2 regions of the Lysinibacillus sp. NPDC097868 genome follow, and region 2 is predicted to be linked to the other one. Evidence: riboswitches for the same ligand, from Rfam matches in the RefSeq annotation. Region 2 holds a riboswitch; the other holds the start of a gene.
What was found. A riboswitch is a leader RNA that binds a small molecule or an ion and turns the genes downstream of it on or off. The one in region 2 is predicted to bind cobalamin.
Positions count from the first base shown of each region.

Region 1 (12,121 bases), on a different contig from region 2:
ATGGTTGTATCGAATTTGGAGAACTTTCAATTTAGTGGCGACCTTGCAAGAGATATTTTCCAAAGTACCGCAGTACAAGATTTACTTTTTGACAATATTCTTATAGAAGCAAGGCGTTTAGAAAGCATAAAAGATATCCATTTTGACTTCGAAAATTTGCCCCCTGATCAGCGGGAAGCGTATAACAATTTTTTAAGAAGAGCCGTGGAGCGGTTCCATGCAGAAGGGTATACGGTATCAACAGCACTTGCTCCAAAAACAAGTGCCAATCAAAAAGGACCATGGATTGAAGCGCATGATTATAAAGCACATGGGGAGATTGTGGACTTCGTATTGCTGATGACTTATGAATGGGGCTATTCTGCTGGACCCCCTATGGCTGTTTCACCAATTCGCGAAGTTGAGGCGGTTGTCAAATATGCTGTATCAGAAATACCACCAAGTAAAATATTGCTTGGACAAAATTTATATGGCTATGATTGGACACTGCCGTTTGTACAAGGAGGTCCATATGCAGAGGCCGTAAGTCCGCAAAGAGCTATTGAGATTGCAAAAAAATATAATGCAGCTATCCAATATGATTGGAATGCTCAAGCCCCTTTTTTTGAATATTATGATGAGCAAGGAAGAGCGCATATAGTCTGGTTTGAAGATGCACGGTCGATTCAAGCGAAATTCAATTTAATTAAGCAGTACAAGCTTAGAGGTATAGGCTACTGGAAGCTTGGGTTACCGTTCCCGCAAAATTGGTTATTGATAGGCTCAAATTTTAATGTGGTGAAGAAATGACAATGATAGGGATAATGGTATACCCAATCTATTTTCTTCTTATTGGAAATAATCTGTAAATACTATTTCCTATTTTGGGAATATAATATATAATTAGGTAAATTGTATTTTAGGAGGGATATTTTGGGTAAATTTAAAAAGTTGGGGATTATCCTAACATCTACTGCATTTTCTGTCGGAGTACTTTCTCCAATGGCACAAGCTTCTGCTAATGTTAAGGATTCTCCAGAGAGAATAGAGATTCAAGTAGCCTCAACAGAAACAAAGGTAACAAAAAGTACACTTATTAAAAAATTACGTGAGCTTTTCCCAGAAAAGTTCAATTTTTTAACAGATAATGATTTCTATACGGGGCGAGGACATTACTATAACGACGATAAAACGATTCGTTATGATTTGAGCTTCCAAAAAACAGTAAATGGTAAAGATGTGTATGGTAGTATTACTTTTATGGGTGATGATTTAGAGCTAGAAAGTTTCTATTACCAGCCTGCAAATGTTGCAGACGCGCTGTATCCTGCTAAATATTCAAAGGAAGATGCACAAAAAATTGCACAAGATTTCTTGAAAAAATTCCCGAATACAGCAAACTACAAATTGCAAGAAAATGATTTTGATTATGGATTTAATTACACGCGACCATTATCAGAGCCAATTAGTTATGCATTCTCGTATGCACCGACACATAACGGTGTAACACTTAGTAACCATGCTATTTCTATTGGTGTGCTTGCTAATGGTGAAGTTGTAAACGTATATCGCAATTCAAATGTATCTAAAAAGGCAACATTCGATGGTTTAGAACAGAAAAAGAGCGAGGCAGATGTTCTAGCACAAGTTCGTGATAACTTTGCTGTAGAGTTACGTTATTATTTAGACTATAACTATCCATCTGATAAGCGTGAAGTGAAGCTAGTGTATATGCCAACATCGAGCTTCTATGGTGTACATGCATTAACAGGACAATGGCAAACAGCAAATGGCTTCGTGGCACAAGCACCAAGCGTAAAAGGTGTTGAAAAGCTATCTTCAGAACAACTTAATCCGAGAAAACCTGGTATGACGGTTGAAGAAGTAGAAGAATTTGCAAAATCCTTCTTAAAAGTGGACCCTGATAAGGCAAAGCTACAAATTGATATGGTTGATGAAAGAGAAAATGAAAATGGTGAAACACTTTACTCTGTAAATTACATGTATATGTATGAGAATGGTGGATCGGGTGCTTCATTTGAAATTAATAAGGCAACTGGTGAAATTACACAATACTATGACATCAGTAGAGATTTCATGCTGACAGATAAAAAAGCAGAAAAGATTACGAAAGATGCTGCGTTGGCGAAGGCTATTGACTACTTAAAAGAGTGGGCTCCGTCCTATATCCATAACTATGCAAAACCGTTAGATGATTATGGATATGATAATTATAGCAACCAATATGGCTTCTCATTCCCGCGTGTTGTAAACGGGATTCCTGTTGTTGGTGATGAAATTTATGTGAGCGTCGGTACTGACGGTTCATTACGTGGATTAAACATTAATCAACAAAAAATTGATAACTGGCCATCTGTAAGTAAGGTAGTCTCAGCTGATAAGGCAAAGGAAACATTTAGCAATGCGTTAAAGCTGAAGTTACAATACACTAAACAGGATAAAGAAGATAGCAATCATTATGATTTAGTGTATGCACCGTCATATGAGGGCAGCATATATAATCAAATTGATGCACTAACAGGTAAATGGGTAAATAGTGCTGATGATTCAAATAATAAACCGCAAATTTCTCATCCAACAGCTGCAGAGGAATTAAACTACTTATTAGCACAAAATGTGTTGGAAGTGAAAGATCCAGCGAACTTTAATGCTGATACTGCAGTGACGAAAGGTGAAGCATTAAAAATTATTCTTAAATCTTTGACATATGGCTATTATGGCTATGGAAATGAAGAAGAATCATATCAATCGTTTAATAATATTGACCCTAAACATCCGTTATATGGAATAGTTGAACAAGCAGTAAGAATGGGCGTTTTACAACCAGCAGATGAATTTGCTGTTGATGCAACATTGACTCGTCAAGAGCTTGCAGAATGGTTTATTCGTGTACTACGTCTAGAAGGTGCTGCAAAGCATAACGATATTTACAAGTTGAACTTTGCTGATGCAAGTACTATTGATCCGGCATATGCAGGTTACGTAGCATTAGCAAGTGCAATGGGCTTAATCGATGCACAACAAAACAACTTTAATGCAACAGAAAAAGTAAGTTATGCAGATTTAGCTGTTTCAACACTTCGCTTGGCTCGTGCCATTCATGAAAATAATACTGGGCGCAATTACTTCTATTAATACGATTTGATTGATGGTTCTCCATCTATAGAAGATGATAGAAAAAAGGATATCTCCTGTTTTTAGGAGATATCCTTTTTGCGTTTACTTAGTATGTTTTTAGGGAAGAATAATGACAGAAAAGGAGTGGAAAAATGATGCGTAATTATAAAATGTTATTAGTATTCTCATTAGTAGCTGGATTACTTTATGGCTGTAATAAGGATGAGGTAAAGGACGTACCTACGAATGCTCCAACAGGGGAAAACACTAATCAACAGGCTGGTGAAAATGTAACGAATCAAGTGCCCTTTAACTTTATAGAATTTTCATTGGACGTCGATTATTCAGCAACAGAATCTTATGAGGTTGAGTATGAGAATAAGAAGAACGGTATAGAGGCTAAATTGGAAGATGACCGTAATAATGAAAAAATTCAAGGTGATGAGGCTTATACGAAGTTAGAACCATTATTTAAGCAACTAACTTTCGATTCTACAACATCGAATGATGAAGTTATTGAGCAAGTCATTAAAGTGTTTAATATTACAGATGACTATCAATCGATTGAGGTAGAAGTAGAGTTTGCTGATGGAACAGAAAAAGAATTTAAACGAATGAAATAATAGAAGCGCCCTATACACTAATTTGTATAGGGGCTTTTAGCTTTTGAAAAACCTTTTTATTAAATTAATTTAGTTAAAAATGATTGCTGTTAGGGAATATCTGTGATATTATTATCTCGAATTAAAGATATTTAATTTCGAGGTAAATAGAAAGAGGGCATCTTATGAAGGAAGAAAATCGGTGTTTAAAAGCTTTTACGATTATGTTCCGTGCTTATCAATCGATTCAGGATGCGACCAAAAAAGATTTGCTTCAATATGATTTAAACCAGACTGAGTTTGGGGTATTAGATTTTTTATACCACCACGGTGAGCAGCCGATTCAAGTAATTGGTAAAAAAATTTTAATTGCAAGTAGTAGTATTACGTATGTTATTGATAAGCTGGAGCAAAAAAGTTTCGTTTGTCGACGTGCTTGTCCTAAAGATCGACGTGTTACTTATGCATTGTTAACAGATGAGGGACAGGTCTTAATGGATAGAATTTTTCCACTCCATGAGCAAAAGATCAATGAAATTTTTGAAGTATTAGACCAACAGGAGTTGGAAACAATGAATGTAGCTTTGAAAAAGGTCGGTCTTAATGCCATTAATAAATAAATAAATTTTTTTAAACATATATCTCGAATTCGAGATAAATAGGAGGAACTTAATATGAATCATTTAAAAGGAATTCACCATGTAACTGCTATTACAAGTAGCGCAGAAGAAAATTATAAATTTTTCACGTATGTATTAGGCATGCGTTTAGTTAAAAAAACAGTCAATCAGGACGATATTCAAACATATCACTTATTTTTTGCAGATGACAAGGGTAGTGCTGGAACAGATATGACATTCTTTGACTTCCCAAACATACCAAAAGGTGTACATGGAACAAATGAAATCTCTAAAACATCATTCCGAGTGCCAACAGATGCAGCATTAGCTTACTGGGTAAAACGATTTGAGCGCTTAAATGTCAAACATACAGGCATAAAAGAACAATTCGGCAAGCAAACATTATCATTTGTTGATTTTGACGATCAGCAGTATCAACTAATTTCTGATGAAAACAACAAAGGAGTTGCTACAGGTACACCTTGGCAAGATGGTCCTATCCCACTTGAATACGCTATTACAGGATTAGGTCCGATATTTGTGCGAGTTGCAAATTTTGACTATTTCAAAGAAATGCTAGAAAAAGTTATGCTTTTCACAGAAATTGAAGCTGAAGGAGACTTCCACTTATTTGAGGTAGGCGAGGGAGGTAACGGTGCACAAGTTGTTGTGGAATATAACACAATCCTGCCAGCAGCTCGTCAAGGTTTTGGTACTGTGCATCACGCAGCATTTCGCGTAGCAGATCGTGCTGTTTTAAATGAATGGACAGAACGATTAGAAGGCTTTGGTTTCAATACGTCTGGTTATGTTAACCGTCACTTCTTTGAATCGCTATATGCACGTGTAGCACCACAAATCTTATTTGAATGGGCGACAGACGGCCCTGGTTTTATGGGTGATGAGCCTTATGAAACATTGGGGGAAAAACTATCATTACCGCCTTTCTTAGAGCCTAAGCGCGCACAAATTGAAGGGCTTGTTCGTCCAATTGATACTGTAAGAAGTACAGTTTCATTTGAAAAAGAATATGAGTAAGGTGTCATTAATTATTAAGGAACACAATTCTACTAAAGCATAATGGATGATTGGAGTACGTCAAAATGGAATTTACAAAGTTAATTGATAAACGTCGATCGGCAAATAATTTTATAGACGGTGTTGTAATGACGGAGGAGGATATCCGACCAATTTTAGAGGACGTCAAGCTTGCACCTTCAGCATTCAACTTGCAACATACAGAATATATCGTTGTGTTGGATCAAGAATTGAAAGAGAGAGTTCGTGAGGCTGCATATGGACAATATAAAGTACATTCAGCTTCCGGTGTTATTTTAGTATTAGGCGATAAGGAAGCATACAAGCAAACGGCTCACATTAGTCAGGGTATGGTTGATTTAGGTATTATTACAAACTTTGAGCTTGAAGGTCTCATTGATGATAATGCGAAGTTTTACGAAGAACGTGGTGAGGAGTTTATGAAGGAGGACGCGATTCGCAACGCATCCCTTTCAGCTATGCTCTTTATGTTAGCAGCAAAAAATCGAGGCTGGGATACATGTCCAATGATTGGCTTTGATCAACAACAAATGCGCACATTATTGAATGTACCAGCAACACATGAGATTGTCTTGATGATGACAATTGGCAAGGAAAAGGAAAGTAGTCACCGCTTACGTGGGTATCGTAAACCAGTTGAAGAATTTGCAACCTATTATTAGGGCGGTATAAAATAAAAAAGCTTAACAAATATTAATGATAGTAACCATTTAGGAGGAAACAACATGAAAGTAGTAGCAATCGTAGGTAGTATCCGTAAAGAATCTTATAATATGCAATTAGCAAAATTTATACAAAAACGTTATACAGAAAAGCTTGAGCTAGAAGTATTAAGCTTACGTGATTTACCAATGTATGATCAAGATATCGAAAATGAAGCCCCACAAACAGTATTAGATTTTAAAGCAAAAGTAAAAGCAGCTGACGCGGTACTTTGGTTAACACCAGAATATAACGGAACTGTGCCAGGGGTTATGGTGAACGCTATTGACTGGTTATCTCGTGTAGACAAAGTAATGGTTGGCAAACCATCCTTCATGATGGGTGCATCAATGGGTAATTTAGGTACTGTTAAAGCGCAATTACATTTACGTGATATTTTATTCTCACCTGGAATTAATTCTCCATTACTTAGCGGTAATGATGTATATATCGGTGCTGTACACACAAAATTCGATGCTGAAGGCAGTTTAACAGATGAAGGTACTGTGAAATTCCTTGATACAGTAATTGAAAACTTCTTAGACTGGGTTAAAAAATATATTTAATAATAAAAAATGCCAATAAGTATATGATATACTTATTGGCATTTTTTTGAAATGGAGGTTGATTTCCGTTGCGGGCGGACGCTTTCCGCGGGAGTCGCCGCCCGCAACGGAAATCACGAGTGCCTGTCACCTCTCTTAGATTTCTAGCATAATAGCAGCTCCTCAATCGTAAAAATCCACTACGCTTTCCGCGGGCATGATGTAAGCTACAACCGTCGCTGTCGCTCCGCCTGTTGTGTCTTTCATTGCGTGCGTTCTCGCAGGAGTCTACTTGGATTTTTACTTAGTTATAAACATCTTACAGTTTTCAGAATTGTGTGGGTGCCTGGCACCTCTCTTTTTCTTCTGCATAAAATCTTCACACTTTCACGATATCATTTTGAAATATAGGTGGTTAAGGCATGAAAAAACTTTCATTGAAGCTTGGAATAATCTTTTTTATTACATTGTTTTGTATAGAAACATTTATGATGTTTTTTTTACATGTTTCTTTGACTAACTCGCGTGTTGAAGAAGAATTAATAAACTTACAGACAACTGGTAATTCACATCGAACGATTTTAGAGCAAAATTTCGATGAGGAGACGTTATCACATATATTATTAATGGAATCAAGAGAAAATACAGACGTTGTTATCACAGATAATGCTGGAACAACTTTAGCCGCTTCATCTTCACACCCTGAAATACATGCTTATTTAAAGAAGCTTAAGGGTAGAGTGCCTTATAGTGGTCAGGTATTGGAGAAAAATTGGCAGGGTGAAAAATATATTGCAACGATTAGTCCTATCCTAAAACAGCAAAAGACCATTGGCTATGTGTTTATGTTTCAAAATACAGATTCCATTCATGCGTTAATGGAACGATTAAACAAACATTTTCTAATTGTCGGCCTCGTTTCAGGATTGGTGACGATTGCCGTCATTATTGTGTTATCTCGAAAATTAGCCCAACCATTAATGGCTATGAAGGAAGCGACGTTGAAAATGAATAAAGGAGATTTTACTGTCGCCCTTTCCACTAATGGCAAAGATGAATTAAGCGATCTTGCGAATGCCATTCAACAGTTATCCGATGATTTAAATCATTTAAGAGAGGAAAGAAAGGAATTTTTAGCAAGTATCGCTCACGAGCTAAGAACACCTATTACCTTTATAAAAGGCTATACAGATATTCTTTACAAGCGAGATTTAACGGAGCAGGATCGCCAAAAATATTTAGGTATTATTATGGAAGAAACGAATCGACTCTCAACGTTAATTAAAGACTTATTTGATTTAGCAAAAATGGATGAAAACGCGTTTGTAATTAACAAAGAATGTCTTCATTTAGATGAGTTAGTGGCAAGTATAGAGGTGAAGCTAAGACCTGCTTTTCAGGAAAAACAGATTCACTTTTTTGTTGAATGTGAAGAGGGATTAATATTAAGGGCAGATTCAGTAAGGCTAGAACAAATTATGTTGAATCTGTTAAATAATGCTTTGGCTTATTGTTCCTCAGGAGATTCAACTTTCTTAATAGTAAAAAGGCAGAATAACTTAATAAAAATCATTGTTAAAGATACTGGAAAGGGAATTCCAAAGAAGGAATTACCTTATATTTTTGAACGCTTTTATAGGGTAGAAAAATCTCGAGCGCGTGCACATGGCGGATTGGGATTAGGTCTTGCTATTGTTAAAGAACTTGTCCAAGCACACGGAGGAGAAGTAACCGTTGTTAGTGAAGAAAACAAAGGGACTACTTTTGAATTATTATTTAAGGGGTAGGAACGAATGAAAACATTATTATTAATTGACGATGAACCAAGAATGTTAGAGTTACTAACTCTTTATTTAGAACCTTCTTTTCATTGCATAGCCATATCATCAGTTAGAGATGCTTTAGACTATTTAGAAGAGAATCATGTAGATTTAGTATTGTTGGATATTATGATGCCAGATATGGATGGTTGGCAAGCTTGTCAGGAAATAAGAAAGTATTGGAATGTACCGGTAATTATGCTAACAGCAAAAGCAGAACAGGCTGATATTATAAAAGGCTTAAATTTGGGAGCAGACGACTACATTTTAAAGCCTTTCGACGAGGAAGAGTTAGTAGCACGTATACATGCTGTTTTAAGAAGAACAAAAACTGAGGAACCCGTAGTTATTTTTGAAGGGCTACGATTAAATAAAGAATCCGTTGAATTGTCTTTTCAACAAGAGGTTATTCTTTTAACGCCAAAGGAGTTTGCGATGATAGCGCTATTTCTTGAATATCAAAATAAAGTTTTTTCAAGAGAACATTTAATTAATTCAGTTTGGGGCTATAACGTCACAATTGAAGATCGAACAATTGATTCGCATGTCCGCAATTTACGGGAAAAACTGCGAAAAAGTGGCTTTCCTGTAGATGATTATTTACAGACAGTGTGGGGAATCGGCTATAAATGGCATAAGATAGCTGATAAAAAGCAATAGACAAATAATTAGTAACAACCTCTGAAGGAATAAACCTTAGAGGTTGTTTTGTTTTTATTTTGACGCTAGTTCGCTTTCTGTAACCCATTTATGATTTTTCATTTCTTCCCCAGTTGTTGTTAAAGGGAAATCAATCATATAAACAGTCGTTTGTACCGCTTCATCAATGCGAACAGTAGCATTTTCCATGCCTTTCATATGCGTAGCATCTGTTTTAACTTCAGTGCCTGGAGACAATGGGGCAACACCTGGATCTATTAATTCCTCATGTATTACCCATTTATGATTTTCTATTTTCTTTCCACCGGTAGTCGGTTCATAGGAGATAATATAGGCAGTTGTATCATATGCCCCAACAATCGTTGCTTCGGCGCCTGCCATCCCTGCCATATGTCCATCCTTAATAATAGCAGTACTGCCTACAGGGAATTTAGGGTTTTCAGCAGTTTTTAAAGTGGATGGAACTTCACCCGAGCTTGAATGATTCATCTCTTCTCCATGGTCTGCTTCTGCACTATGATCTATTGCTTCACTATTAGTAGGCACCGACTTCGCTGTATCGTTAGAGCAAGCTGATAATATTAGTAAAGCCGTTACTGCCATTAAACTTAGGAACCAGTTTCTTTTTAATACCATATGCATTTCCTCCTTATCATTTATTGTTTTAATGTAACAAGTAAATGTGCAGAAATTATGGATTAAGTTTTGTACAAAAATCCATTGGTATGAAGTTGAAAAGAGGAAAGATTGATTCCTAGATGTAAGGAGCTATAGACTACGATAATTATGTATGATAGAATCGTCATAATTTTAAAATTTCAGAAACTAATGGTGTGACGCTTGTTAACAAGTGCCACTTAAAAGGGAAGTCGGTGTAAGTCCGACGCTGTCCCGCAACTGTAACGAGGAGTTCTATGATGTAGTAGCCACTGTTTTTAGAATGGGAAGGCAATCATAGTAACGTTGAATCGAAGCCAGGAGACCTGCCAATTAGTTTATACCTGTAATGCCCACGAGGATGCAAGCAATTACGGACAATTGATGGATACTTCTCCAACTTTGTTTAACCTAGGGTATTTCTATGCATTCGTGCGTAGAATACCCTTTTTTATTGCTTCGTATTTATCAAGATTGATAAGGAGTTAATAAGCAAATGAATAAAAAATTTATGTTATTTTCATTGACCCTTCTTTTAGTACTGATTGCTTCAATGACGGTTGCTATAATGATTGGCTCAGTGTCAATTACACCACTACATGTATGGAAGGTTATTTTCTCGAAAATTCCTATTTTCTCAAATACGATAGAGCATGATTGGAGCCGCTCACAGGAAATTATTATATGGCAAATACGTGTCCCACGTGTCATGCTTGCAGCTATTGTTGGAGCAGGCTTAGCTATTGCTGGAGCAGCTGTGCAAGCACTTGTCCGTAATTCAATTGCAGATCCATATATTTTAGGTATTTCTTCAGGTGCGACAGTTGGTGCCACGGCTGTCATCATTTTAGGTGCTTTTTCATTTTTAGGTATCTACGCCCTTTCAGTAGCTGCTTTTCTAGGCTCCTTTATAGCAATTGTGTTGGTATTTTTCTTGTCACGTGTAGGGGGGCGTATATCTATTTTCCGTTTGTTGCTAGCAGGAATGGCAGTATCGTTTATCTTATCTGCTACTTCAAATTTTATGTTAATGATGTCTAAGGAAGAGGGCGGTATAAAAGCCGTTATGTATTGGATGCTTGGAAGTCTTGCAGGCGCAAAATGGAGTAATTTATTCATTCCAGCGATTATTTTTTTCATCGTTTTTGGTTTGTTATGGCTTCATTATCGAAATTTAAATTTATTACTACTTGGCGAAGAAGCGGCGGTCACATTAGGTGTTAATCTTCAACAATTTCGAATTCAATTGATACTACTCGTATCTTTACTAACAGGTGTGCTTGTTGCAGTAAGTGGCTCCATTGGGTTTGTTGGTTTAATAATTCCACATATCGTGCGATTAATAGTGGGGTCTAATTATAAATATGTCATCCCTATTAGCGCATTATTAGGAGGGATTTTCTTAGTTTGGGCTGATGCGATTGCACGCGTGATAATAGCTCCAGAAGAAATGCCAATTGGCATCATTACTGCCTTTTGTGGCGGTCCATTTTTCATTTGGCTACTACGCCGTAACAATTATTCATTTGGTGAAGGAGATTAAAGGCTATGACATTAGAGGCGAAGCATGTATCATTCTCCATTCATGATCAGCGCATATTAAAAGAAGTAAGCATTCAAATAAAGGAAAAGCAATTTGTCGGTTTAATTGGTCCTAATGGTAGTGGAAAGTCTACACTATTGAAAAATATGTATCGGTTATTAAAGCCCGAAAGTGGAACTGTATTATTGAATGAGGAAGATATTTTTAAGCAATCAAGTAGAGCAATTGCAAAAAATTTAGCCGTTGTTAGTCAAGAAACACCTGTGTTATTCGATTTTAAAGTCAAAGATTTGGTGAGCATGGGAAGAACGCCACATAAGAAGCTTTTTGAAATGGACGGTAAGGAAGACTTCAATATTGTAAAAGAGGCATTGTCTCAAACGGGTATTGCCCATTTAGAAACGCGCAGCTTTAGTTCTCTTTCTGGAGGAGAAAAAAAGAGAGTGATGGTTGCACGTGCACTAGCACAACAGGCGCAAGTGCTTATTTTAGATGAGCCTACTAATCATTTAGACATTCAGCATCAATTACAATTAATGGACTTAATTCAAACATTGCATTTGACTGTTGTCGCTGCCTTACACGATTTGAATATGGCAGCTATGTACTGTGATCAAATCTATGTTTTACAACAAGGTAGTATTGTTCATTACGGTACACCAGAAGAAGTGTTAACGCCTAAACTACTTCGAGATGTTTTTGGAGTTTACGCCGATATTCAAACACATCCACTGACAGGCAAGCCTTCTTTAACATATGTATCTGAACAATTCACAAAAACTACATAAGTGCCAGT
Region 1 covers NZ_JBIWBS010000009.1:33,686-45,806, forward strand. The annotation lists gene ACIQXJ_RS23340 (LysM peptidoglycan-binding domain-containing protein) at 1-789, shown strand, start outside; gene ACIQXJ_RS23345 (YcdB/YcdC domain-containing protein) at 913-3,135, shown strand; gene ACIQXJ_RS23350 (YusW family protein) at 3,270-3,740, shown strand; gene ACIQXJ_RS23355 (MarR family winged helix-turn-helix transcriptional regulator) at 3,905-4,339, shown strand; gene ACIQXJ_RS23360 (ring-cleaving dioxygenase) at 4,394-5,377, shown strand; gene ACIQXJ_RS23365 (nitroreductase family protein) at 5,443-6,060, shown strand; gene ACIQXJ_RS23370 (NADPH-dependent FMN reductase) at 6,124-6,666, shown strand; gene ACIQXJ_RS23375 (sensor histidine kinase) at 7,068-8,432, shown strand; gene ACIQXJ_RS23380 (response regulator transcription factor) at 8,439-9,125, shown strand; gene ACIQXJ_RS23385 (YdhK family protein) at 9,180-9,761, opposite strand; cobalamin riboswitch at 9,938-10,131, shown strand; gene ACIQXJ_RS23390 (FecCD family ABC transporter permease) at 10,279-11,325, shown strand; gene ACIQXJ_RS23395 (ABC transporter ATP-binding protein) at 11,331-12,113, shown strand.
Region 1: linked by a shared signal. The riboswitch ahead of ACIQXJ_RS23390 (FecCD family ABC transporter permease) and the one ahead of ACIQXJ_RS19900 (hypothetical protein) in region 2 are both predicted to bind cobalamin.

Region 2 (12,121 bases):
AGTGCTGTAGAAGTTTTGTTTGCTTCAATTGCGGGGGTATGGGCATATCGTAAAGGTGGCTATTTAAATAAATCACTTATTATTTATATGGGCGGAGCCATTTTAGCAGGTAGCTTTTTAGGTAGCTTTGGCTCCCGATATTTATCGGAGGCGGGAATCAACATTGTATATGGAATATTGGCACTCATTGCTGCAATTATGATGTTTATTCCTAAAAAACAAATTGATGAGAAGTCGATGAATGAGGTTACATTTAATAAGTCAGTAGCAGCTATTTTAGCATTTATAGTCGGTATTGGTTCTGGCATTGTGGGGGCAGCTGGTGGATTCCTTCTTGTACCGATAATGCTTGTTGTACTAAGAATTCCAACACGTATGACAATTGCTACAAGTTTAGCTATTACGTTGATCTCCTCTGTTGGAGGGACAACAGGAAAACTAATAACGGGTCAAGTCGATTATTACCCAGCGGCTATAATGATTGTAGCTAGTTTAATAGCAGCACCATTGGGGGCAAAGGCAGGTAAAAGTTTGAATACGAAAGTATTACAAGGAATATTAGCTGTCCTGATTTTAGCCACTGCAGTGAAAATTTGGATGGATATTTTATAGGAGGGGTACTATGAAAATTGAAGTGTTTTCAGATTTCTCATGTCCATTTTGTTATATCGGGAAAAAGGAATTAGAGCGCGCAATAAAAGAGGCAGGATATACAAATCAAGTAGAAATAGAATTTAAATCTTACCAAATTGATCCGGGCGCATCCAAAGAGGTTGGTCAAAATTATTATGATTATTTCATGGCACACCAAAAAGTGACGTTTGAAGAAGCCCAACAAATGACAGCGGGGATGATAGAACGAGCTAAAGAAGTTGATCTTGCATATAATTTTGTGGAGATGAAAAAAGTGCATACTGAAAACGCTCATCGACTAGCAAAATGGACGAAACAATTTGGTAAAGAAGCGGCTTATACGGAAGCTTTAATGGCTGCTCATTTAATAGAAGGTAAAGATTTAAATGATGAGGCTGTTTTACTAGCGGTTATTAAAGAACTAAACTTGAATGTAGCAACAGCAAAAGAAGTGCTGAATAATACAGGAGATTTTATGGAAGAGTTGGATAAAGATCGCTATGATGCCCAACAGATTGGCGTACAAAGCGTACCGTTCTTCGTCTTTGAAAATCGTTACGGCATTAAAGGTGCTGAGCCAAATGAAGTATTCGTGCGTACATTGCATCAAGCAGCAGAAATTGCAGGCATTAAACCAACTTTCAATCTAGTTGGACATGGAGATGCTACATGTGCTGATGACCAATGTAAATACTAAGAAAGTGGCAGGCACCAGAACAATTTTGAATTTTTATGAATATTAAATTGTAAGTATCTTAGTAAAAACCCACATACACTTCAGCAGGAACAACACAAGATGTAAGACGCAATAGACCAGGCGGAACGAGCGTTGCGACTTACACTGTGCACGCCAGAAAGTGAAGTGGTTTTTGCAATTTTAGAGTAAATAGTATGCCAAGTGTTTCTGGCATACTATTTTTGTTGTTTTTTACCGAAAACAGTGGATATTGCAATGTAGACAGTACGGTTTTAGCAGAAAAAATAAGGTACTTCAAGAGGTATTAAGGATTGTTTCTATTGTTATAGAACAAAATAATTTGTATGATAATTCCATTTTTATCGTCTTTATGGTTCTATTACTGTGAAGTGTGAGAAAAGTCACATCGTGCCATATATTATCTTGCTAGAATAAAATTAACATTCAAAGGGGGTATTGGTAATGAAGAAAATTGCTACTGGTATAGCGGGAACAGTCTTATTAGCCGCTACACTTTTTGTTGGGGCAGTGATCAGTGACAAAATTTTAGGTGATGCGAATGGTGAGACGCAAGAAGCGGCAGTACAGACACAAGTTCCAACAACGGCAGCTTCTCAACAGGTAGTCTACGCTCCACCGAGTATCGAAGAAGTACCTGATGGACCGATGAAAGAAGCTATTTTATATGGTTATGAGCTTGTAAATAATACGCACGTTGCTGCGGATGAATATGTAGGAAATCAGTTATCTTGCACAAGCTGTCATGCAGGTGCAGGCTATGATGAACAAGCCTCTTCTTTAGTTGGCGTTATGGCTAACTATCCACAATATATCGCTCGTTCTGGAGGAATTGTGACGATTGAAGAACGCATTAATGGCTGTATGGTAAGAAGTATGAACGGCAAGAAGTTTGAAATGAACAGTGACGAGCTTGAAGCTATGGTTGCCTATTTTGCTTATATTTCACAAGGAGTACCGATTGGAGCAGAGCGTGAATGGGCAGGTACAAGTAATATGAAAAACATACCTGTTCCAGATGTAGCGAACGGCGAAGAAGTATACGCGCAATCTTGTATTGCTTGTCATGCTGCAGATGGCTCTGGTACCGGCGCTAACACAGGTCCAGCATTATGGGGCGATAATTCCTTTAATGATGGTGCGGGTATGGCACGTATGTCCAAAATGGCTGGCTACATTAAAAATAATATGCCAGTTGGAGCGGGTGGTACATTATCTGATCAAGATGCCGCTGACTTAGCTGCCTACATTTTATCGCAGGATCGTCCTGAATGGGCCAACCATGATAAAGACTGGCCAAAAGGTGGTCGTCCGAACGACTTAATGGATAAAGAGAAGCGTGATCAAGTAAAAAATGGCACGATTGATTGGGCGCAAGTGCTTTCTACGAATTAAAAATAAGTGCCAGACACCGAAACAATTCTGAATATTGTCAGTAAAATCCATGGAGATTCCTGCGGCTTACGAAAAGCACGCGAGAAGCGACGTGGATTTTTACGTTATAAGAAGTCCTATTATGCATAAGAGAAAATAGTGGAACTGCCTCCAACTTATCTTGCTGTCCCTAGTAGTTCGGAAAAGAAAGTTAGTACATGAATTTGGTATACTAGCAGTATTAGGAAAAACAACGGGAGGTGGCGCTTGTTGGTTTACTTGAAGTTACTTATTCAAATTATATTTGTTGCAGGAATTATTTATTTTGTTAGTGGTCGTTTAATAGGCTCTAATATTAACTTTGTACGAAGAGTACTATCTGTTGTTATTAGTGTTACGCTTACGTCCTTTGTTTATTGGTATTCCTATTTGCGTCATCGAGATTTTTTATCGGAGTCGATGATGCAAACCGTTACCGAGGTAAGTACGCTTATTTGGATAGGTAGTATGTTGCTTATCTCCATGCTGCTCTATCTGGTATTCGAACTGTTTGATCCAATAGGGATTAAAGGTGGAGAGCGACGCAATGGGCAAAAATCAATATTGTTGAGATTACGTAGCTACTGGCGACAGCAGAAGAGATTGCGTCAGGTGCTAAAAATAGCAGTGACAAATGGTATAGTGCAAACGATTAAATATGCAAGGCAGCGGGAAAATGAGAAGGAGCTTGCTGTTGCATTACGTACAACTTTGGAGCAATGCGGCGGGATATTCATTAAATTCGGGCAAGTACTTTCAACGCGCAAAGAATTATTTTCTCCTATTATTATTGATGAGTTAAAGCATTTACAGCAAAGTGTAAAGCCTTTACCGCACGAGCAAGTTACAAAGATTTTAGAGGAATCCCTACCAATGTCTGTAGATGATGTATTTACAAACTTTCATATGGAGCCATTGGCAGCAGCTTCTATCGGACAAGTACATAAGGCACGACTGAAAAATTATGAAGAAGTCGTAGTCAAGCTATTGCGTCCAGAAGTAAAAGGAATTATGCGTGATGATCTTGATATTTTAGAGGAATTTGCAAATTGGTTTGCAAACAAGTCTACTTGGGCAGAGTCGTTAGGCTTCCGAGAATTAGCGGGAGCATTTGCAGACGGCTTACGAGAAGAGATTCATTTGGATATTGAAGTACGCAATACTTTACAAGTAACGAATGCTCTTGCCAAAAGTGAATATAAAGTACGTATCCCTAAAATATATACAGAGTTTTGTGATGAAGACATCATTGTAATGGAATACGTTCGTGGTAAAAGTGTGGCTGAGGGGTCTTCCGAATTTAGACGATTGAATATAGATCGCAGACAATTTGCTCGAACAATTTTGTATTCCTTTTTTGAACAAATGTTATTTTCAGGAATTTTTCATGCAGATCCGCACCCGGGAAATATTTATATTGATGAGTCAGATGGGGGACCAATTCTCCTCGATTTCGGAGCCGTGGGGCGCTTAGGAGCTACTCAACAGGAAGGCTTAAAGTTATTTTTATTAGGTATTCAACAAAATGATTCTAGTATTTTATACGATGGCTTAATGCTGCTAGTAGAAAATAAGGACCATGCGGATCGTGGTAAAGTAGAACAGGCAATGGACCAAATATTACTCAAAATATCCTATGTAGATCGTATTCCAACTGAAGAATTGATACATTCGTTGTTTACTGTCGTACGGGATTTTGGTCTTGCGTTTTATCCCTCTGTTGGTTTAGCGCTTCGATCATTAGTAACATTAGATGGGACTTTACGTGTGATTGATTCGCAATTTGATATTTTTACAGAAGCTAAAGATTTTTCTGCATCTTATATGAGAGCTGCATTTTTAAGACCATTTAAAGAACCGATGGCGACAAAAGATCGAGTGCAGGAAGAACTGTCGATGCTGATTCCTACTTTACGAAAAATGCCAAGACGTATCGATCAGCTTATTCAAAGAGTAGAAAGCGGAAAAATTATATTGCATCATGATATTTTTTCAGATGACCATAACTCACGTTTCATTACCCAGCTATTTGCACGTTTTGTTTTATTACTTGTCGGTATTACATTTGGTATTATCTCGGTTGCACTACTAGCAATTTCTCAATTCATTCATCAGCCGTATGCAGTGTATTTGAATACTGCCGCTTATCTAGGGTTGTTCTTATGTGCAATTTTATTAGTACGACTATCTATTCAAGCGCTACGCTCCATGAGGTAGGAGAAGACAATGCTATTATAAATTGCTTGTTAAGCAACTAAAAGTCGTCAATTGCATATTTCCTTGTGGTCTTCACAATCTACAATATTCAGGTGTTTCGAACAAATATAATGGAAGTAGTTTAATTCTATGAGTTTGGATACAGTTTGAGGTAGGGGATGATTCTCCTACCTTTTTATATTACAAAAAGATTACAAATAACCAAGGTGGAAGGTGTTAATTAGAGAAATTTGTAGTAATTTGTAGCGTTATATTAGCGTTTTGTAGAAAAATGTCGTATTCGTTACAATGTTACAATTATATTTCGAGTTTTACTAAACTATTAAAACGGCGGGAAATAGTATAAAAGTTACGGCAATAATGCTAAACTTTAAAAGGCTAATAAAAACATAAGAATTTAAATTGATCGTTCAAGTATTTACATAGGAAAATAAAGAGCGAAATTGATAGATGAAGGGAAATGAAGACCCATGGGTAAGCGTAATAAATGGCGTAAGTCGATGGTGCTAGCATTAGCACTTGCAGGCGGCCTATTATTTAATACAGTTCAACCGATTGAAGCACACGCTGAAGAAACGTCTCAGCAAATGATAGATAAAAAAGCGAAAATTGATGCAGAAGTTAAAAATTTAGAAAAAGAGTTAGACCAGCTTCAACAAGAAATTGATCAAAAAGTTAAAGTATTTAACCAAGTACAAGCAGATATAAAAGAAGTAGATGCAGGTATTGTTGAAACTGAAAAACGTATTGAGCAACGTTCAACTATTTTAAGTGAGCGTATGGCCGCATACCAAGCACAAGATAACACAGTGGGTGTATACTTAAGCGTTGTTCTAGAAGCAAAGAGCTTTGCAGATTTAATGGACCGTGTCGTAGCGGTAAAAACATTAATGGATGCTGACCAAGAGCTAGTAAATCAACAAGAAGCAGACAAGGCGAAATTAGAAGAACAAAAAGCAACATTAGACGAGAAACAAAAAGAGCTTCAAAAACAATTCCAAGAGCTTCAACAAAAGGAAAGCGAAATGGAAGTGAAAAAAGCTGAAAACCAAGCAAAATCACTTGCATTAAAGGCACAAATTGCAACGAAGCAAGAAGAAGAACGTCTTGAAGCAGAGCGTAAGGCAGCTGAGGAAGAAGCAGCTCGTTTACGTGCACTTCAATCAGCTACACCTGTAGTTCATGTCAACAACAATAACAACAATAATAATAACAATAGCGGTAAAAATAACGGTGGTAGCAAACCTCAACCAATCATAGTTGGATCTGGTGCAGGTACTGCATCTTCAGGTGATGCTATTTCTACAGCGAAGCAATTCCTAGGTCGTTCATATGTTTGGGGTGGCAGTAATCCTACAACAGGCTTTGACTGCTCAGGTCTTGTACAATGGTCTTACAAGCAAGCGGGTGTATCATTACCTCGTACAGCATCACAACAATATTTATCAACAAAACGAATTTCAGCAAGTGAAGCTCGTGTTGGTGACTTAGTATTCTTCAGCTATGGCTCAGGCGTAGCGCATGTTGGTATTTACCTTGGTAATAACACAATGATTGATGCTCAAAATAAAGGGGTAGTCATTGAGTCACTTGATTGGTGGAACCAATATTTAGTAGGCTTCGGTCGTATTCAATAAGCCTATATTAGTTAGACGATTTTAATAGCAAAAAAGTTAAATAAACTATTAAATAGCATTCATTATCAAGTAACGATAATGGGTGCTATTTTTTATTTGGAAATTACACGAATAAAACGATTGCTCCAACTGCATACATTACCCGTGTAGAAGGAGCGGTAATAATCGAACGCTTCTTAAAGATAGCGGAGTTAATCAATTTATAACTTCATATTCTAGTAGTCATAAATAGACAAAAATGTAAGGCACCCTCTGTTTAAAAAGAACAAAGAGTGCCTTTTGGTATTTATACTTGTGTGATGCCCATCAAATAGAATTTCCCTAACTGCAGTATATTTTTTAAAATCTTATATTAAATTTTGAAATTCAATTTGATAACTCCTGTTTCTTTTAAGGCGAAGAGGAAGATGATAACAAATGGTCCTACGAGTAAGCCGATGACGCCAAACAATTGTAAACCGATAAACATCGCAATTAAGGTTGGCAGAGGGGGTAAACCGATATGTGCACCCATTACTTTAGGCTCGACAGTTCGGCGAATAATTAATAAAATAGCTGCAAGAACAAAGAGCTTAATGGCAATCGCTGTATTCCCCATCAGGAGGTGATAAGTTCCCCAAGGTGCTAAAATAATAATTGAACCAAGGAAAGGGATAACATCAATAATCCAAATAATAATGGTCATTACTATCACATATTTCGGTTGAACAAGTAGTAAACCTACAAGTGTAACCCCAGCTATAATAAAGCTGACAAGAATCTGAGCCTTCATAAAACCGAAAAATGCGTCTTTTAAACGATTAGTAATAATTTTCAATTTTTCTTCAGTTGTAGGCTTTAAATATTTATAAGTTGACTGTTTTAATTTTGGTAAATCTAGCATAAATAGAAATAGGGCGATCATATAAACAAGAAGACTTATAAAGAGGCTTGGAATTTGTGAAAAGAAGGTCGTAACTTTGGTATAATTAAAGAAGTTTAAAAAAGAGTCTTCAACTTTCTCAATGAAGTCGGTTGTCGTTTTTTGAAGTGAAGCACTCACTTCAGTTGGAAAGTCTTCTGTATATTTTGAAATATTCTCTTGCATATGACCCCACATCTCGGATAATTTAGAGATATAGTAAGGTGCTTGCTTTGAAATGGAAATAATTTGCGACATTAGTTGTGTAATAGTAAAGTAACAAATAATAGAAATAAAAATAACGCTTACTATGTATATAAAAGCAACAGCTATTTTTCGCGACATTTTCCATTTTCTTTTAAAAAACATAACAATAGGTTCTAATAAAAAAGCTGTAACACCTGCTAAAATAATTGGCACGGAGACAGGAATGATAAAATATACGGCTATAAGTAGGCATATAATCGCTAGCGTTCGTATAATCAACTTTCGAGTTATAGTTCTATTCATAAGCTCTCCTTTTATCGTTATTATTAAGTAAAGTGTAACATAAAAAAATTAAAATTTGAAAACGTTCTGAAAGAATGAAGGTAGGGATAAATCATGGAAAAAGAGATTTTGCAACTTTTTAGTAATTTAACAGAGCGTGACCGTGAGATTGAATACGAGTCGTATAGAAAATTGATAAAAATTATGCAAGAACCAGTAGATTGGACATATGCTGTTTGGGAACAGCTTATTAAAGCCCTTACATATACAGATGGACATGCTCGTGCACGGGCAGCACAGTTTTTATGTGCATTAGCAGCAAAAAGTGACCCGGAAGAGCGTGTTCTGGATGATTTTTTAAAAATTTGGGCAGTAACATATGATGAAAAAACAGTAACAGCAAGGCATGCTCTTCAAGCAATTTGGCAAATTGGGCTTGCTGGACAAGTTCAAAGGGATCTAATTGTTTCGTATTTAGCGAAAAGGTTCCAAACATGTATCGATGAAAAGCAACCATCGCGTATTCGATATGATATTATTGTCTCCTTCAAGAAGTTGTTTGATGCTACGAATGATCAAAACTTACTGGATATTGCAAAGAGATTAATAGATGAAGAGCAGGATATAAAATACAAAAAGAAATATAAAACAGCCATCCGTTAAAATAGCGAGATGGCTATTTTTATGCCCAAGTGTGTTGTTTTGAAGAAAGGAAAGTTATTGATTATAATGAAAATAGGAGGATGGATTCAGTGTTTTGTAGGTCTTATATACTGATGTGAGCTATGGTATAAGTGAGAGCTAGAAACTATCTATAAAAAGGAAACACGTAAATATGCAACTGTATATAGCATAATAACAGTATAATTTTGTAAATTAGAAAGGGTCGAGAAAATGGGGATTTATAATTATTTAGTGAAAAAACCTAACGGTGAAATTTTATCAATGGAGACGTATCGAGGAAAGACAATGTTAATCGTCAACACCGCCAACCAATGTGATTTTACATATCAGTTTGAAGATTTACAAAAAATGTATAATAAATACGACAAGGAGAATTTCGTTGTTTTAGGTTTCCCGTGTAATCAGTTTGGGCACCAGAACCCAGAAGATGGAGTGGAGACAACGAAACTTTGCCAAATTAACTACGGGGTAACTTTCCCGATTTTTGAACTAGTTCAGGTTAATGGAGAAAAGACCCATCCGTTATTCAATTATTTAAAGCATGAAGTAGATTTTCGTGAATTCGGAAAAGTGAATATGCAGGAGAAGATGTTAGCTGAAGCTATTATCCAAATTGCACCTAGCTTTTTAGATGGACGTAACATTCGTTGGAACTTTACGAAATTTTTAGTAGATAATCAAGGTAATACAGTTGAGCGCTTTGAACCAACAGATTCACAATTAGATATTGAACAAGCTATTGAAAAAATTTTATAGCTAGCTATTTTAATCAGAATTTTTAGGCTGGAATAACAAATAGCTGATCACTATGTAGAAATAGTGCTAAGTTTTGTATAAATATATTCGAATATTCCACAATCTCACAACTACTCTTTCAAATCAATATATGATAAACTGCTAATCAAGTGAATAATTCTTGCAGAATAATGGTGCTAACTTTAGCATAATCGGGAATTCGGTGTAAAACCGAAGCTGTTTCCGCAACTGTAAGTACAAGAATCATAAAAAATGCCACTGTCGAAAAGGGAAAGTCCCAAGATGGGAAGGTTTTATGATATCGCTACTGCATTGGGTAGTGAGCTGTACGAGCCAGGAGACCGACCTTTATTTAATGTATAAAAACTCTTCGGAAGCTAGGAGGATATACGGCAAATACATAGGCAATGTCGCGTGAGGCGGCACTATATATGCTATTTTCGTCGTTCCCTAGGGAGCGGCGTTTTTTTATGCACCTTAAAGCAAAATATGTTCATGAAAGAAAGAAGGGACTAAGTATGAAAAAAGATGCCCGTTATTCTTGCTACCCGTTCATGCGTGAAAAAATATCTACTGTAGATTTTGAGATTCGTACGGATAGTTTAACAACTCATGTCGGTGTAGCATTGACGGCTGTAAAAGCTGAAGAAGTTGAAGTAGTGGCGACAGATCTATTGACTATTTTGCCAATGGCCTACCATGTAAATGGCTCAGTACGTGGCAAATTAGCGGTAACGGAAGAAGATTTGTTATGGCTTAGCGATCGCTATGATTTTTATGTGGGGCATGTAAAGGAAGAAATTCAGAACTTTGTTTTACCACAAGGTACGGGTGCTGCAACTGCGCTTCATTTATGTCGTAGTGAGGCAAAAAAATCATACCGTGTTCTACATAAAGTTTCTGAGGAAAGAGAAGTACCAGCCATCCTTTTCGATTACTTAGGATTATTGGCTAATGTATTTTTTGTAATGGCTGTATACATGAATCAACAGGCTGGAATTGCTGAAATTCCGTTTATAAGCAAGTCATATCCGATGAAGAAAAAGAAGGAGAATGTGTAAAGTGAAGAAACTATTTAATTTCCAATGGCTTACCGTGTTAATGTTAGCACTTGTATTGACAGGGTGCGGCACAGCAAATGAAGCAAAAAAGGACGATACATCAAAAGCAGGACAACAAGCTGAGCAAACAGGCTACAAAGTGACAGATGATCGCGATGTAGAAGTAGCCTTTGATGCAGTACCAAAAACGGTTGTGTCATTACAACCGAGTAACACAGAAATCCTATTTGCACTAGGTGTTGGCGATAAAGTTATTGGTGCAACTGAATATGATACGTACCCTGAAGAAGCGAAAGATATTGAACGTGTTTCTGATTCTGTAACATTCAACACTGAGCGAATTGTAGCATTAAAGCCAGATGTTGTCATAGCTTATTCAACAGGCAATGCCGAAACATTAGATGCGCTAAAAGGTCTTGAAGATGCAGGCGTAAAAGTATTTGCTATTCAATCAGCAGCATCATTTGAAGATGTATATGGAGATATTCAACAAATTGCTGAAGTGATGGGCGTTAAAGATAAAGGTGAGCAATTAAACGAAAATATTAAAGCAAAAATCGCGGATGTGCAAGCAAAAGTAAAAGGTGTAGAAACACCTAAAAATGTTTACTTAGAAATTAGCCCTAAGCCAGATATTTATACAACAGCAGCTGGTACTTTCCAACAAGAGATTCTTGATGCAGCGAATGTGAACAATGTATTTGGTGATCAAACAGGATGGGTAAAAGTTTCTGAGGAAGATGTTATTGCGAAAAATCCTCAAGTTATTTTAACAACAGTAAACTATGTAGAAGACTCAGTAGGAGAAATCCTTGGGCGTGATGGATGGAATACAATTACTGCTATTCAAGATAAAGCAGTAAATTATATTGATACTGATATTTCAAATCGTCCCGGTCCACGTATTGGTGAAGCTGTTGAGATGGTAGCAAAAGCAGTCTATCCCGAATTATTTAAATAAATATAAATGGTGAAAGCCACTCATTAGAGCTTGTGCCAAAGAGATAAAGTGTTAGATTGACTGCGTTCAATCTAACACTTTTTTGCTGTGAACGTTGTTGTCCGCTATGGTAGATATTTTCCGCTACGTACAGACTTCACGGACTTCAACCGGCGATATTTCCATGTTTACCGACAAATTCATAGACTCTCTGGATTCCTTCTAAAAGGTTTTGTGAATAATTGGTATTATCTTCAGTTGTTCTATAAAATAGAAATATAAATGCTTGCTTAAATAAGGGAGGCGTAGTGGATGACACAGTTTGGCATGAAGGTTATTCCGTTTGAGGCAGTCTTGAATTTCCGTGATATGGGTGGCTATAAGACGCGAGATGGCAGAGTAGTTAAGAATGGATTGCTATATCGCTCAGCTGCACTAGGTAAGATGACGCCGGCGGACAAGGAGCGTTTTGAAGCACTAGGAGTAAAGACAATTTTCGATTACCGAGATCAACAAGAGGCACTAAATAATCCTAACCCCACATTTAAAGGCGCAAAGTATATTCAAATTCCTGCAAAGGGCAATCACGCATTTGAGATGCCGACAAATACCGGCGGCCACAATTTTTATAAGGCTGTAAGCCCAGAGATGTTCCGCGATTTTTATGCACAAATG
Region 2 covers NZ_JBIWBS010000004.1:152,366-164,486, forward strand. The annotation lists gene ACIQXJ_RS19860 (sulfite exporter TauE/SafE family protein) at 1-612, shown strand, start outside; gene ACIQXJ_RS19865 (DsbA family oxidoreductase) at 623-1,330, shown strand; gene ACIQXJ_RS19870 (c-type cytochrome) at 1,793-2,743, shown strand; gene ACIQXJ_RS19875 (ABC1 kinase family protein) at 2,993-4,978, shown strand; gene ACIQXJ_RS19880 (C40 family peptidase) at 5,449-6,615, shown strand; gene ytvI (sporulation integral membrane protein YtvI) at 6,968-8,026, opposite strand; gene ACIQXJ_RS19890 (hypothetical protein) at 8,120-8,668, shown strand; gene ACIQXJ_RS19895 (glutathione peroxidase) at 8,900-9,445, shown strand; cobalamin riboswitch at 9,600-9,809, shown strand; gene ACIQXJ_RS19900 (hypothetical protein) at 9,964-10,506, shown strand; gene ACIQXJ_RS19905 (ABC transporter substrate-binding protein) at 10,508-11,467, shown strand; gene ACIQXJ_RS19910 (tyrosine-protein phosphatase) at 11,759-12,121, shown strand, end outside.